Linked DNA regions of Variovorax paradoxus. The main gene of each other region encodes a partner of the protein of the gene in region 2 in a complex. Links are inferred from orthologs where the notes say so. Each region holds a gene or a part of one and is shown on either strand. Other genes may lie near its edges.

What was found. Proteins that work in one complex are often made in the same cells at the same time.
Region 1: the proteins of NWF24_RS23960 (region 2) and eno are in contact, whole or in part, in a solved structure (PDB 2FYM), measured with the Escherichia coli proteins. The link is inferred for Variovorax paradoxus from one-to-one orthologs.

What each region holds. Positions count from the first base shown.
Region 1 is NZ_CP102931.1:2,080,624-2,087,173, forward strand. The notes cover bases 2,621-5,552. They hold eno (phosphopyruvate hydratase), read right to left. Parts: upstream 4,763-5,552; coding sequence 3,479-4,762; downstream 2,621-3,478. Other genes in these bases: pnuC (nicotinamide riboside transporter PnuC), read right to left, coding at 2,621-3,155; ftsB (cell division protein FtsB), read right to left, coding at 3,181-3,459; NWF24_RS09780 (DUF1330 domain-containing protein), read right to left, coding at 4,811-5,101; NWF24_RS09785 (CTP synthase), read right to left, coding at 5,098-5,552. Outside these bases: Hsp33 family molecular chaperone HslO, read left to right, coding at 1-841; NWF24_RS09755 (hypothetical protein), read right to left, coding at 860-1,834; NWF24_RS09760 (ATP-binding protein), read right to left, coding at 1,864-2,535; more of pnuC, read right to left, coding at 2,532-2,620; more of NWF24_RS09785, read right to left, coding at 5,553-6,550. UniProt on the Escherichia coli protein: Catalyzes the reversible conversion of 2-phosphoglycerate (2-PG) into phosphoenolpyruvate (PEP). It is essential for the degradation of carbohydrates via glycolysis.
Region 2 is NZ_CP102931.1:5,053,759-5,061,970, forward strand. What follows is about bases 1,470-5,224. They hold NWF24_RS23960 (Rne/Rng family ribonuclease), read left to right. Parts: upstream 1,470-1,829; coding sequence 1,830-5,024; downstream 5,025-5,224. Other genes in these bases: NWF24_RS23965 (LysR family transcriptional regulator), read right to left, coding at 5,071-5,224. Also shown: NWF24_RS23950 (HAD family hydrolase), read right to left, coding at 1-174; NWF24_RS23955 (RluA family pseudouridine synthase), read right to left, coding at 167-1,267; more of NWF24_RS23965, read right to left, coding at 5,225-5,937; NWF24_RS23970 (MFS transporter), read left to right, coding at 6,060-7,622; NWF24_RS23975 (heme biosynthesis protein HemY), read right to left, coding at 7,629-8,212. UniProt on the Escherichia coli protein: Endoribonuclease that plays a central role in RNA processing and decay. Required for the maturation of 5S and 16S rRNAs and the majority of tRNAs. Also involved in the degradation of most mRNAs.

The sequences.
Region 1 (6,550 bases), 3.0 Mb from region 2 along the record:
GGCTGCCGCTACGCTGATGCAGGCCAACATCAAGTTCAACGGCGCGCTCATCTTGCAGATCTTCGGCGACGGTCCCGTGAAGGTCGCGGTGGCCGAGGCCAAGCCCGACCTGAGCCTGCGCGCCACCGCCAAGGTGATCGGCGACCTGCCCGCCGACGCGCGCCTGCCCGACATGGTCAACGTGAACAACAAGGGCCGCTGCGCCATCACGCTCGACCCCAAGGACAAGCTGCCGGGCGCCACCCCCTACCAGGGCGTGGTGCCGCTCTTCGGCGACGAGGGCGAGAAGCTCGGCAAGCTCAGCGACGTGCTGCAGCACTACATGCTGCAAAGCGAGCAGCTCGACACCACGCTGGTGCTTGCTGCCGACGACAAGGTGGCCGCGGGCCTGTTGATCCAGCGCCTGCCGGTGAAGGGCGAGGGCAACCTCGAAGGCACCTCCGACAAGGACCACGACCAGGCCAACGAAGACCAGATCGGTCGCAACGAGGACTACAACCGCATCTCGATCCTCGCGTCGAGCCTGACGCGCGACGAGCTGCTGACGCTCGACATCGAGACCATCCTGCGCCGCCTGTTCTGGGAAGAAAAGCTGCTGCGCTTCGAGCCACAGGCCGGCCTGCTGGGCCCGCACTTCGCCTGCACCTGCGGGCGTGAGCGCGTGGCGCAGATGATTCGCGGGCTGGGTGTGGAGGAGGCCGAGAGCATCCTCGCCGAGCGCGGCGACATCGAGGTGGGCTGCGACTTCTGCGGCAAGCAGTACCGCTTCGATGCGGTCGATGCAGCGCAGCTGTTCAAGCCGTTGGGTGACCAGATTCCGGGTAGCCCGGTCGTTCAGTAAGCAGGAAGCCGATCGGGCTCAGCGAGCTCCGTCGTCGAATTCGCTGAAAGCGATGTCGGGTGCGCTCGTGTTGTGCTTCGACGGCAGGCTGCGGCCGAAGCGCACTTGCGTGGCCTGCAGCGTCTTCACCTCGGGCAACGGCAGTACCTGCGGCGCAGCTTGAGGCGATGCCTGCCAGCGCACTTCGCTCACGTCGGCGTTGTCCGGCGCAACGTACATCGAACGCAGCACAGCGAAGGGCTGTGCGCTCGCGGTGGGCTTTGACAGCGTCACGTCGAGCGCGGTACGTGCGCGGCTGATTTCGTCCACGCGCACCGCGGCACTGCCGCCGTCGGTGAAGCGCACGTTAATGGCCAGCGGCCGCGGCACGATCCGGATCGATGCAATGTTCACCACCGGCCGCGCAGCCGCCTCGACCGGGCCGAGCAGGAACGACGAGCCATACACGCCGTCGCCGAAGCGGGCCTCGGGCAGCGGCTTGATGCGCCAGTAGCCGTCGGACGGATAGAGCACGATCGCTTCGAGCGCCTTGCCGTTTTCCTTCTTGAACACCTGCAGCAGGTGAAAGCCGCTGTCCTTGCGCTTGCCCACCTGCACGGGCACGCGCTGCGGCCGCCAGAAGGTCGGCAGCGTCATGCCGACGATGCGCCATTGGGCGTTGTCCATCAGCACCACGGTGCGCTTGCGGAAGCGGTGTGCCGGGTCGGTCGGGTGCGCGCCGCCATCGAAGTTGCAGCCCGAGAAGTCGGGCTTGGTGACGTCGTTGCCGATCTTGCCGAGGTAGTCGGGCTGCAGCGCCTCGATGCGCATGCGGCGGATGCCGTCGCCGCGCAGGGTCAGCGAGACGTTGTCTTCCTCGGCGCAGGCGGTGGTGGTGGTGCCGTTCTCGACAGTGGCGGCAACGGGGGCTGCGGTGGCCTGGCTTGTGGCCAGCAGCAGGGCGGCCAGAGTGCAGGGAAGAAGCGTGACGCGTGCGGCAGTCGAAAGGGGCATCGGGTCTCCGGTAAGGGGTGAGGCGCGCGCTACTCGCGGCGCGCGATCAGGTCGCTGAAGAGCTTATGTTCGCATTCCGGGTCGGAGCATTTCTCGCAAGGCCACGACCACGAGGCGGGCTTAGCGTCGGACTGGGCGCGCGTGCGGGGACGGCCCTCGTTGCCCGCGATGGAATTGATGGCGTTCCAGGCATTGGCGAGCCGTTCGCCGCCCGTGCCGTGCACCACGGCATACGAGAGCTTCGCGCCCGTGAGCGCGGCGCGCACCAGCGTGTCAGTCGGCTGCCGCGCATGCGGGCCGTCGCGCATGTCGTCGGCCACCCAGGGCAGGTCGAGCGCGGTGAGCAGCGTGATGGCGTAGCGTCGTTGCGCGGCAAGGGCGCTTTCGTAGAGCGTGGTGTCGGCGAACAGCTGCTCGCTGTAGACGGCCGTCATGAGCGCCGTCGTGTCGGCCACCACCACGCCGGTGGCGGCCGCGGCGTCGATACGGCGGGTCTGCTCGTCGGCGATGGCCTGCTGCTCGTCGGGGCGTGGCGTACGGCCTTCGCGCTCGCACCATTCGCGCAGGTACTCGCCCACCAGCGTGGCCGGCGTGCCGCGGTCCTGCAGGCGCTGCGCGATGGCGCGGGCCAGCTCGGTCTTGCCGGTGCTTTCGGCGCCCACGAGTGCGATGACGCAGCCGGTCGGCAGTGTGGGCGTCATGCGCGTACCGCCTGAGCGGGCATGCGCTGCCGCCACGCGATGTAGCCCGCCACGCTGAGCACCGCAAACACCGCATACAGGCCCACGGTGAGCCAAAGCCCCTTGTGGATGAACAGGCCCACGCTCACGACATTCACGGCCAGCCAGATCAGCCAGTTCTCGATGAACTTGCGCCCGAGCAGGAACTGCCCGACCAGGCTCAGGCCGGTGGCGAAGCCGTCCCACCAGGGCACGTCGGTGTCGGTGAAGCGGCGCAGGAAGAGGGCGACGGCCGGCCACGCCAGTGCGCAGGCGGCCAGCGTGAGGGCGATGCCGCGCGGCGAGAGCCGGGTGACATGCAACGCGCTGCCGTCGGCCCGGTGGCCGCGCAGCCATTGCGACCAGCCCCACAGGGCGACGAAAGCGAAGAAGACCTGGAGAGAGGCGTCGCCGTAGATGCGCGCCTTGGCGAACACCGCCACGTAGAGCAATGAACTGACGATGGCCAGCGGCCATCCCCAGTGGATCTCGCGCATGTTGCAGCCAACCATGGCGAGCGCCAGGAGCGAGGCCACGAGTTCGAGCCAGCTGACAGGAGAGCCCCACAGCAGGAAGGCGGGGGCCGAGAGAAGCTCGGTCATCAGCAGGCGAAAAGGTGAAGAAAGGTCAGTGAGTGATCTGTACGAACACTTCGTTCGGCTTCACCATGCCGAGTTCCGCGCGTGCACGCTCCTCGACCATTTCGAGGCCGTCCTTGAGGTCGTTGACCTCGGAGATCAGGCGCTCGTTGGTCAGCGCAGCCTTGGCGTTGGCTTCCTTCTGGTCGGCAAGCTTGGTGCGCAGCTGAGCCACGTCGCGCACGCTGCCGCGCCCGTTCCACAGCTGCCACTGCAGGATGGCCAACAGGAGCAGCAGGACGATCGGTGGAACGAGGCGGGCGCGCATGCCGCGTGGCGTCCGGGCGTTACTTCAGGTTGTAGAACGCGCCGCGGCCCGGGTAGACGGCGATGTCGCCGAGGTCTTCTTCGATGCGCAGCAGCTGGTTGTACTTGGCGATGCGGTCCGAGCGCGACAGCGAGCCGGTCTTGATCTGGCCGGCGTTGGTGCCCACGGCGATGTCGGCGATGGTGCTGTCTTCGGTTTCGCCCGAGCGGTGCGAAATGACGGCCGTGTAGCCCGCGCGCTTGGCCATCTCGATGGCGGCGAAGGTCTCGGTCAGCGTGCCGATCTGGTTGATCTTGATCAGGATCGAGTTGGCGATGCCCTTTTCGATGCCTTCCTGCAGGATCTTGGTGTTGGTGACGAACAGGTCGTCGCCCACCAGCTGCACGCGCTTGCCCAGGCGTTCGGTCAGGTGCTTCCAGCCGTCCCAGTCGCCTTCGTGCATGCCGTCTTCGATGCTGATGATCGGGTACTTGTCGACCCAGGTCGCGAGCATGTCGGTCCAGCTTTCGGCCGTGAGCGAGAGGTTTTCGCCCGACAGAACGTACTTGCCGTCCTTGTAGAACTCGCTGGCCGCGCAATCGAGGCCCAGGGCGATCTGCTCGCCGGCGGTGTAGCCGGCCTTGTCGATGGCTTCGAGGATCAGCTGGATGGCCGCTTCATGGCTCTCGACGCTGGGGGCAAAGCCGCCTTCGTCGCCGACCGCCGTGCTGATGCCGCGGTCGCCCAGGATCTTCTTCAGCGCATGGAATACTTCGGCGCCATAGCGCACGGCCTCGCGGAAGCTCTTGGCGCCCACGGGGATGATCATGAACTCCTGCAGGTCGAGGCTGTTGTTGGCGTGCGCGCCGCCGTTGATGACGTTCATCATCGGCACCGGCATCTGCATGCCGCCCATGCCACCGAAGTAGCGGTACAGCGGCAGGCCCGACTCTTCGGCTGCTGCACGGGCCACGGCCATCGACACGGCGAGGGTGGCGTTGGCGCCCAGGCGGCCCTTGTTGTCGGTGCCGTCGAGGTCGATCATCGTGCGATCGAGGAAGGCCTGTTCGCTGGCATCGAGGCCGAGCACGGCTTCCGAGATCTCGGTGTTGATGTTCTCCACGGCCTTGAGCACGCCCTTGCCGAGATAGCGGCTCTTGTCGCCGTCGCGCAGCTCGATGGCTTCGCGCGAACCGGTCGATGCGCCCGAAGGCACGGCTGCGCGGCCCATGGTGCCCGATTCGAGCAGCACGTCGCATTCGACGGTGGGGTTGCCTCGGCTGTCGAGAATTTCGCGGCCGACGATGTCAACGATTGCACTCATCTTTTGTCTTTCTCTTTCTGGTCTCTTTGGCGGATGAACAAATTGGGATCAGAGGCCTTCGACGGCGATCATGTTCATGATCGCCGCGCCGGCACGCGCTTCGCGTGCCTTGAGGTACTCGGGGGTCTCGTAGAAGGCCTTGGCCTTCTCGAAGCTGGCGAACTTGAGGATGACGATGCGCGTGGGCTTCCAGTCGCCTTCCAGCGGCTGGATCTGGCCGCCGCGCACGCACACCTCGGCGCCGTGCGCCTGCATGGCGGCGCTCGACCACTTCTTGTATTCCTCGTACTGCGTCGGGTTGGTCACCTCGACGTGGGCGATGACGTATCCGCTGCTCATGCGACTGCCTTCAGTGTCTTGTTGGTGCTGCCGGCGCCCTTGTCCTTGTGCTCGAGCGCGGCCTTGATGAAGGCGTTGAACAGCGGGTGGCCGCCCCACGGGGTCGACTTGAACTCGGGGTGGAACTGCACGCCGATGAACCACGGGTGCACGTCCTGCGGCAGCTCGACGATCTCGGTCAGGTGCTCGCGCTGCGTGAGCGCGGAGATCACGAGGCCGGCGTTGCGCAGCTCATCGAGGTAGTTCACGTTGGCTTCATAGCGGTGGCGGTGGCGCTCTGTGACCACGTCGCCGTAGATGCTGTGGGCCAGCGTGCCGGGAGCCACGTCGGAGCTTTGAGCGCCCAGGCGCATCGTGCCGCCGAGGTCGGACTTCTCGTCGCGCGTCTTCACGGTGCCGTCGCGGTCCTTCCACTCGGTGATCAGCGCGATCACGGGGGTGGGCGTCTCGGGGTCGAACTCGGTGCTGTTGGCGTTCTTCAGGCCGGCCACGTGGCGGGCGTATTCGATGGTGGCAACCTGCATGCCCAGGCAGATGCCGAGGTAGGGCACCTTGCCTTCGCGGGCGAAGCGGGCGGCCGAGATCTTGCCCTCGACGCCCCGCTGGCCGAAACCGCCGGGCACCAGGATGGCGTCGTACTTGGCCAGACGCGACACGTCTTGTGCAGAGATGGTTTCGGAGTCGATGTAGTCGATCTTCACGCGCGCATGGTTCTTCATGCCGGCGTGGCGCAGTGCTTCGTTCAGCGACTTGTAGCTGTCCGACAGGTCGACGTACTTGCCGACCATGGCAATCGACACTTCCTTTTGCGGATGCTCGACTTCGTACACCAGGTCGTCCCAGCGCTGCAGTTTGGCAGGCGGGGTGTTGATGCGCAGCTTGTCGCAGATCAGGCCGTCCAGGCCCTGTTCGTGCAGCATGCGGGGCACCTTGTAGATGGTGTCCACGTCCCACATCGAGATGACGCCCCATTCGGGCACGTTCGAGAACAACGAGATCTTGGCGCGCTCGTCGTCGGGGATCGGGCGGTCGGCGCGGCACAGCAGGGCGTCGGCCTGGATGCCGATGGCGCGCAGTTCCTTGGCGGTGTGCTGTGTGGGCTTGGTCTTGAGCTCGCCGGCGGCGGCGATCCAGGGCACGTAGCTCAGGTGCACGAAGGCCGAGTTGTTCGGGCCCATGCGCAGGCTCATCTGGCGCACGGCTTCGAGGAAGGGCAGCGATTCGATGTCGCCCACGGTGCCGCCGATTTCGACGATGGCCACGTCCACCTCGTGCGCCGTGCCGATGCCGGCGCCGCGCTTGATGTATTCCTGGATTTCGTTGGTGATGTGCGGGATCACCTGCACCGTCTTGCCGAGGTAGTCGCCGCGGCGCTCTTTTTCGAGCACGGTCTTGTAGATCTGGCCGGTCGTGAAGTTGTTGGCCTTGCGCATCCGCGTGTTGATGAAG
Region 2 (8,212 bases):
GGCCAGCCCGAGGCCGATCACCCAGGCGGCGTCGTTCTCGCTCGGCTTGGCACCGCCAACGTCGATCACCGCGGCCTGGATGCAGCGCACGATCAGGCGCGTGGAGTCATAGAGCGTGCCGTCCCAGTCGAAGGCAATCAGGTCGAAGCGAAGGGGTCTGGAAGAATCAGTCATGGGCCGTGGGAGTGGGGTGTTGGGCCAGTGCCTCGAGGGCGGCGGGCGGCATCAGCGCGTGCAGTTCGGGCGGCAGGTCAGCCTGCAGCGCCACGCGGTCGCCGCTGGCCGGATGGTTGAATTGCAGCCGCCAGGCATGCAGAAACATGCGCTTGAGGCCGAGTTTCTGAAATGCGCGCTGGCGCTCCGACTCGCCGTACTTGTCGTCGCCGGCAATCGGGTGGCCAGCCGACGCGAGGTGAACGCGGATCTGGTGCGTGCGCCCGGTCTTGATCGTCACCGCCAGCAGTGACAGCGGCGCGGCATCGCCCGGCAGCGAAAGCCGAGCCAGCACCCGCACCAGCGTGACGGCGCGCATGGCGTCCGGATGGTCCTTGGCGACCACGCGCACGCGGCGCTCGCCGGCGCCAGCGCCGGAACCGTCGGGCAGCAAATACTTGGCCAGCGGCGCGTCGAGCACCTTCTTGTTGGCCGGCCAGGCGCCTTCGACCAGCGCCAGGTAGGTCTTGCCGGTTTCTCGTTCGCGGAACTGGTCTTGCAGCGCGACCAGCGCGCTGCGCTTCTTGGCGACCAGCAGGATGCCGGAGGTTTCGCGGTCCAGCCGGTGCACCAGTTCAAGAAATTTGGCGGCAGGCCGCGCCGTGCGCAGTTGCTCGATCACGCCAAAGCTCACGCCGCTGCCGCCATGGACGGCCACGCCGGCCGGCTTGTCGATGGCCAGCACGGCTTCGTCTTCGAGCAGTACCGGAAATTCGCGCGCCGGGGCCGGCGGGGTGCCGCCCTCTTCCGCGCGCGGCGAGATGCGAATCGGCGGCAGCCGCAGCACATCGCCCGTCTCGATGCGGGTTTCGGCCTGCACCCGGCCCTTGTTGATGCGCACCTCGCCCGACCGGATGATCCGGTAGACGTGCGTCTTCGGAACGCCTTTCAGATGGCGGAAAAGGAAGTTGTCGAGCCGCTGCCCGGCAGATTCGGCGTCGACCGTGAGGAATGTGATGGCCGAATGCGACGCCCCGGCTTCGCCTGGGGCTTTTTGGCCTGCGGGATTTGGAGCAGCCGCGGGGCCTTGCTTCGCACCTATAATGTTTTTCACCAGCGCGGTCATGTAAGTGCTTGATTAGACAGAAGTTTAGTCCACTGCCATCAAATACCCAGGACGGCGCTGTGAGGTCGATGCCGCTTTGGCGCCGAGCTGCAAACCCCGCGCAATTGCGCAAAGTGGCAGACCAGGCACCCAAGTCAAGCCGACACCCACGAAACACCGATACGGAATACCCAGCCTGCAGCTTCCAAGCTGCCGGCGGATCGAAGCGAGTCCCTTGTTGTGTTGATGCTGCTGATTCAAATGTGCCTGCGCTGGCCGACCTGGTTTCGACCAGTGGCCTCAGGCATTGAATCGTTGGCAGCGTGCGCCACTCTTGCGCAACCAGCTATCAAAAAGATAGCCGGCCAACACCGAATCTGGCTCGCGCCCATCCACGCGCCCCCACCCCGGCTGTCTTCTTGAGCTAACGCTCGAGAGGCCTGCTTGCGCCTGGCGCGGCAGTGAACAGCATCCGGGGCCCAAGCGGCAATTCCCTGGTTTCGCGGGCGTCGTCCGTGCATCGTTGGCCCATCAAGGGCCGGTAGAACGATACATATAAGGACAACGCATCATGAAGCGGATGCTGATCAATGCCACGCAGGCCGAAGAACGCCGCCTGGCCATCGTCGACGGGCAGAAACTGCTCGACTACGAAATCGAAATCGAAGGGCGCGAACAGCGCAAGGGCAACATCTACAAAGCCGTCGTGACGCGCGTCGAGCCTTCGCTCGAAGCCTGTTTCGTCGACTACGGTGAAGACCGCCACGGCTTCCTGCCGTTCAAGGAAATCTCCAAGCAATATTTCGCCGAAGGCGTGTCTGCCAGCCAGGCCCGCATCCAGGACGCGATCCGCGAAGGCCAGGAACTCACCGTCCAGGTCGAAAAAGAAGAACGCGGCAACAAGGGCGCAGCCCTCACCACCTTCATCTCGCTGGCCGGCCGCTATGTCGTGCTGATGCCGAACAACCCCCGTGGTGGTGGCGTTTCGCGCCGCATCGAAGGTGACGACCGCGCCGAACTCAAGGAGGCGATGGACCAGCTCGAGTACCCGAAGGGCATGAGCATCATCGCGCGCACCGCCGGCATCGGCCGCATCGCGTCCGAACTCCAGTGGGACCTGAACTACCTGCTCAAGCTCTGGACCGCCATCGACGGCGCGGCCAAGGGCGGCAAGGGCGCCTTCCTGATCTACCAGGAATCGTCGCTCGTCATCCGCGCCATCCGTGATTACTTCAATCACGACATCGGCGACATCCTGATCGACACCGACGACATCTATGACCAGGCGCAGCAGTTCATGGCGCACGTCATGCCCGAGCATGCTGCCCGCGTGAAGCGCTACCGCGACGACGCCGCCCTGTTCAGCCGCTTCCAGATCGAGCACCAGATCGAGTCGGCCTACGCCCGCACCGTGCAGCTGCCCTCGGGCGGCGCCATCGTGATCGACCACACCGAAGCACTGGTTTCGGTCGACGTGAACTCGGCCCGCGCCATCAAGGGCGGCGACATCGAAGAAACCGCCACCCGCACCAACCTCGAAGCCGCCGACGAAGTGGCCCGCCAGATGCGCCTGCGCGACCTGGGCGGCCTGATCGTCATCGACTTCATCGACATGGACGAGTCGAAGAACCGCCGCGAAGTCGAAAGCCGCCTGCGCGACGCGCTGCGCCAGGACCGCGCCCGCGTGCAGTTCGGCTCGATCAGCAAGTTCGGCCTGATGGAAATGAGCCGTCAGCGCCTGAAGCCGGCGCTCTCCGAAGGCTCGTCGATCCCCTGCCCCCGCTGCGGCGGCTCGGGCCACATCCGCGACACCGAATCGAGCGCGCTGCAGATCCTGCGCATCATTCAGGAAGAGTCCATGAAGGACAACACGGCCGCCGTGCATGTGCAGGTGCCCGTGGAAGTCGCATCGTTCCTGCTGAACGAAAAGCGCCCCGAAATCGCGAAGATCGAACTCAAGCAGCGCGTCACCGTGCTGATGGTGCCCAACAAGACGCTCGAAACGCCGAACTACAAGCTCGAGCGCCTGAAGCACGACGATCCGCGCCTCGACCACATCGAAGCCAGCTACAAGATGGCCGACGAGATCGAAGACCCGACCTCGGTCACGCGCCGTTCGCAAGAGCCCACCAACAAGCAGACGCCGGTCATCAAGGGCGTGCTGCCCGATGCGCCCGCGCCCGTGGTGCCGCCCAAGCCCGAAGCAGTGCGCGCGCCTGTCGCAGCACCCGCACCGGTCGCACCGCCCGTGGTGAGCGCGCCGGTTCCGGCGCAGACCGGCTTCTTCGCCTGGATCAAGAACCTGTTCGGCGGCACGCCGGCCCCCGCTGCGGCGCCTGCGCCGTCCGCGATTCCGGTCGAGGCACCGAAGCCCCGTCGCGACGGCCGTCCTGGCCGCGATGGCGAAGCACGCGGCGGCGCACGTGACGGCGAACAGCGCCGTGGCGGCCGCGGTGGTGAAGGCCGCGGCGAAAACGGCGGACGCTCCGGCGGTCGCGACGGCGAACGCCGTGGCGGCCGTGGCGGCGAGCGCCGCGAAGGCCGCGAAGGCCGTGAAGGCCGCAGCAGCGAACTGCGCAACGACGCCGCCAACCAGCCGCGTGAACAACGCGAACCGCGCGAGCAGCGTGAGCCCCGCGAGCCGCGTGAAGCGCGCTCACCGCGCGACGGCGAACAACGCCGCAACGGCCGCGGCGAGCGCCGCGAAGGCGAAGGCCGCGAAGGTCGCAACAACGCACCGGCAGAAGCACTCGACGGCAACGTCAACCTCGAAGCCCAGCAACTTGCTCCCGGCACCGTTGCAGGCGACGAAGGCAATGCAGCGGAACGCGCACCCCGCGCCCGCGGCGAACGCCGTGAACGTGGCGAGCGCGGTGAACGTGGTGGTGAGCGCAATGGCGCCGACAACAACGGCGCCCGCGAACGCACCGCAGAAGCCGGCGAAGGCGCCGCACAAGGCGAGCAACGCCAGCCCCGCAACGGCCGCGACGAGCAGCGCGCACCGCGTGGCGAACGCAGCGACCGCAACGACGGCCGCCGCGAACGCCGCAACGACGCGCCTCAAGCCGAAGCGGATGCACGCGGCGCCGAAGCCGCAGCAGCCGATGTCGATCAAGGCAGCGAAGCCGCCAGCATCAACGGCAACAACGAGCAGGCACCGCGCCGCGAAGGCGACGAACGCCGCGGCCGTTCGCGTGACCGCTACGGCCGTGACCGCCGCGAACGCGGCCCGCGCGATGAAGCCGAAGCCACCGCCGAAGGCGCCGCAACGGAAGCCACGGGCGACGCACAGCAGCAAGCCCCGCAGCAGCAACTGCCGCTGGCGTCGGAACGCTTCGAAGCAGTCGAAGCTGCTGCGGCACCGGAAGTCCGAGAACCCGTGGCAGCACCGCAGCAGGTCCGCACCGAGCGCCCCGCGCCGGCACCGGCTGTCGTGGCAGCAGCTGCGCCGATCGTCGTCGAAAGCGCCAAGGCGCCCGTCGCCGCCAACGGCCGCGCACTGCCCAAGGTCCAGCCTTTCGAACTGCCGCTGAACGAGCTCGCGCAGATCGCCGAGAGCTCGGGCCTGCAGTGGGTCAACTCGGATGCCGAGCGCATCGCGCAAGCCCGCGCTGCCATCGCAGCCGAGCCGAAGCCGGTACACGTGCCGCGCGAACGCCCGCCGGTGGTCGTGCTCGACGAAGGCCCGCTGGTGCTGGTCGAAACCCGCCGCGATCTCGGTTCGATGTCGCTGCCGTTCGAGCAAGAGCAGCAACGCAGCCTCTGAGCGACACACGCTCCCAAGTAAAAACGGCGCCAGTGGCGCCGTTTTTTTATGCCTTGTCGTGCGCCGGCAGGTCGGGCATCTCCAGGATCAACTGGCCGAACCGGCAGGCGCATTCCGTCCTGCCGCCCTCGCTCCAGATCAGCGAAAAATCCACGTTCGGCAAGGGCGGCAGTCCGTAGCGGCCGTCGACGATCTTCATGCCCGGCTCCACGTCCTCGCGCGTGAGCACCGTCACGGCCAACCCCGCCAGCACGGCAGCGCGAATGCCATGCTGGCTCGCGGAAGTGAACACCACGTGCCAGTCGACCGGCGTCGCATCCAGCGCTGCGCCGGCAAGTTCACGGTTGACGCAGGGCTTCGGAAAGTACGCCAGCGGCAGCGACGCGCCGGCGGGCGGCTCAAAAGTCTCTGCCGCCACCCACACCAGCTGCGTGCGCCGCAGGCGCGTGCCCTCCTCGCAATCGGACCTCGACATCACCACTGCAAGGTCGAGCTCACCCGCCTTGATCATTGCGCGAAAGTCGAGGTGCATGCTCACGCTGACCTCCATGCGCGTGGCCGGGAACGAACGCGCGAACTGCGAGAGCAGCGGCGGCAGCCGGTCGCCCATGAAGGTGTCCGGTGCGCCGAAGCGCACTACGCCCGAGATCAGCGAGGGTTGAAAGCGCCGCGTCATCGTGTCGAGCGTGTCGAGGATCTGCTGCGCATAGCGAAGGAAGTCTTCGCCGTCTTCCGTCACCGTGAGGCGGCGTGTCGTGCGATGCAGCAGCGGCCGGCCCACCTGCTCTTCGAGCCGACGGATCTGGTGGCTGATGGCCGACTGCGTCAGGTGCAGCCGCTGGGCGGCACGCGTGAAGCCGCCGGTTTCCTTGACGGCCACGAAGGCTCGCAGCAGCGCGGGGTCGAAATCCATGGCAATCAACCAGTCAATGATGAATCGTCATGGATTCTAGGAAATTAAATCATTTCCATCATGAGGAGGCCTTCCCCAGAATCGCCCGGACCTCTTTGCCAAAGACTCCCGAAAGACCTCCGATGCCTCTCTCCCATACCGGCAAGAACCGGATCGCGCTGGCCGCGATCTGCCTCATTGCCCTGATGTTCGGCCTGGAAATCTCCAGCGTGCCGGTCATTCTTCCCACGCTCGAACAGGCATTGCACGCCGACTTCAGCGACATGCAGTGGATCATGAACGCCTACACCATCGCCTGCACCACCGTATTGATGGCCGCGGGCACGCTGGCTGACCGCTACGGCCGCAAGCGCATCCTCGTCGTCGGCGTGGTGCTGTTCGGCCTCACCTCGCTGGCCTGCGGGCTGGCGCAAAGCGCGCCGTTGCTGATCGCCAGCCGGTTCCTCCAAGGCCTGAGCGGCGGCGCGATGCTGATCTGCCAGCTTGCCGTGCTCTCGCATCAGTTCCAGCAGGGCAAAGAACGCAGCAGGGCCTTCGCCATCTGGGGCGTGGTCTTCGGCATGGGCCTGGGGTTCGGGCCGATCATCGGCGGGGCGATCGTGGCGCTGTCGAGCTGGCAATGGGTATTCCTGGTCCACGTGCCGCTGGCGGCGGTGGCCGTTGCCCTCGTGCTCGGCAGCGTGGAAGAGTCGAGCGACCCCGACGCGCAAAGGCTCGACCTGCCTGGCATCGTCACGCTGTCGCTTGCGGTGCTGGGCCTGACGCACTTCATCACGCAGGGGCCGGGCCTCGGCTTTGCGAGCCCGCTGGCCATTGGCGTGATCGCGGCTTCGGCCGCAAGCTTCGTGATCTTCCTGTGGGTGGAGAAGATCAACCCGCATCCGATGTTCGACTTCTCGGTCTTCAAAATCCGCAACTTCTCGGGTTCGATCATCGGCTCCATCGGCATGAACTTCAGTTTCTGGCCGTTCATGATCTACCTGCCCATCTACTTCCAGGGCGCGCTGGGCTACGACGCGGTCACGGCCGGCTCTGCGTTGCTGGCCTACACGCTGCCCACGCTCGTGCTGCCGCCGCTGGCCGAGCGGCTGTCGCTGCGCTACCGACCAGGCGTGGTAATTCCGGCGGGCCTGTTCGTCATCGGGCTCGGCTTCATGGCAATGCGCTACGGCAGCGGCATGGCCCACGCCAGCTGGATGACGATGCTGCCCGGCTGCCTGCTGGCCGGCATCGGGCTGGGCCTGACCAACACGCCAGTGACCAACACCACTACCGGCTCGGTGCCCAGTTCGCGCGCGGGCATGGCCTCGGGCATGGACATGAGCGCGCGGCTGATCACGCTGGCCATCAACATCGCGCTGATGGGCTTCATCCTGCTCGAAGGCATTCATGCGCATCTGCGCGGCGCGTTGTCGGCATCGCTGGACGCAATGCAATTGCGCGCGCTGGCGGAGAAGATCGCGGCCGGCAACTTCGCGTCGCTTGCCGAAGGCTTTCCGGCGCTGTCGCAGGCGGACCCGTCCGGCGCCGTCGTGCATGCGGCGCTGGTGCATAGCTTCGGGCTGGTGATGCTCTACGGGGGTGTCGGCGTCTGGGTGCTGGCCGGCGTCAGCCTGCTGACCTTCGGCAGTGGCAAGCCATTGGCGCGGTCATCGGGCCTGAACGCCGAGAGGTCCTGCCCCTGAAAACGCTCAGCTGTTCTCGATCTGCGCCGCGCGCTTCCACGCCTCGGCAGCCTGCTCGGCATCGTCGCGGTCTTCGGCCAACTGGGCCAACGCAAGCCAGGCACGGCGGTACAGATCGGTGTCCTGCAGCCCAAGGCCGGCCTGCGTCAACAGCTGCTGGGCCTTGCCCCACAACTGGCGCTTCATGCAGGCCATGCCCGCGAGGTACTGAAGGTTCGGGTCGCGCGGGTTGTTGCGCTGCGCGCTTTCGATGCGCGCCAGCCAGTCGGCATCGACCGAGTCGAGCCCCGCTTCGAGTGCACGTGCGAGCTTGACGCGCAGTGCATCGCCGAGCGCGCGCGGGTTGGCCACCATGCGCTCCCAGGCCGGCAGCAGCCAGCCGCGGGCCAGAGCAAGGTCGCCACGCAGCGCGACCATCCGTTGGGCAGCGTGAATCGCCACTTCGGGCATGTCGCGCTCGTTGGCATCGAGTTCGGTCCACGCGCGAAGCAGCTGTGCCGGATCGTGCGCACCCGTCAGCAGCTCGGTTGCCAGCCCGCGCACGATGCTCTGTGCCGCGGCGTCCGAGAAGGCGCGGTGCTTGGCCAGCA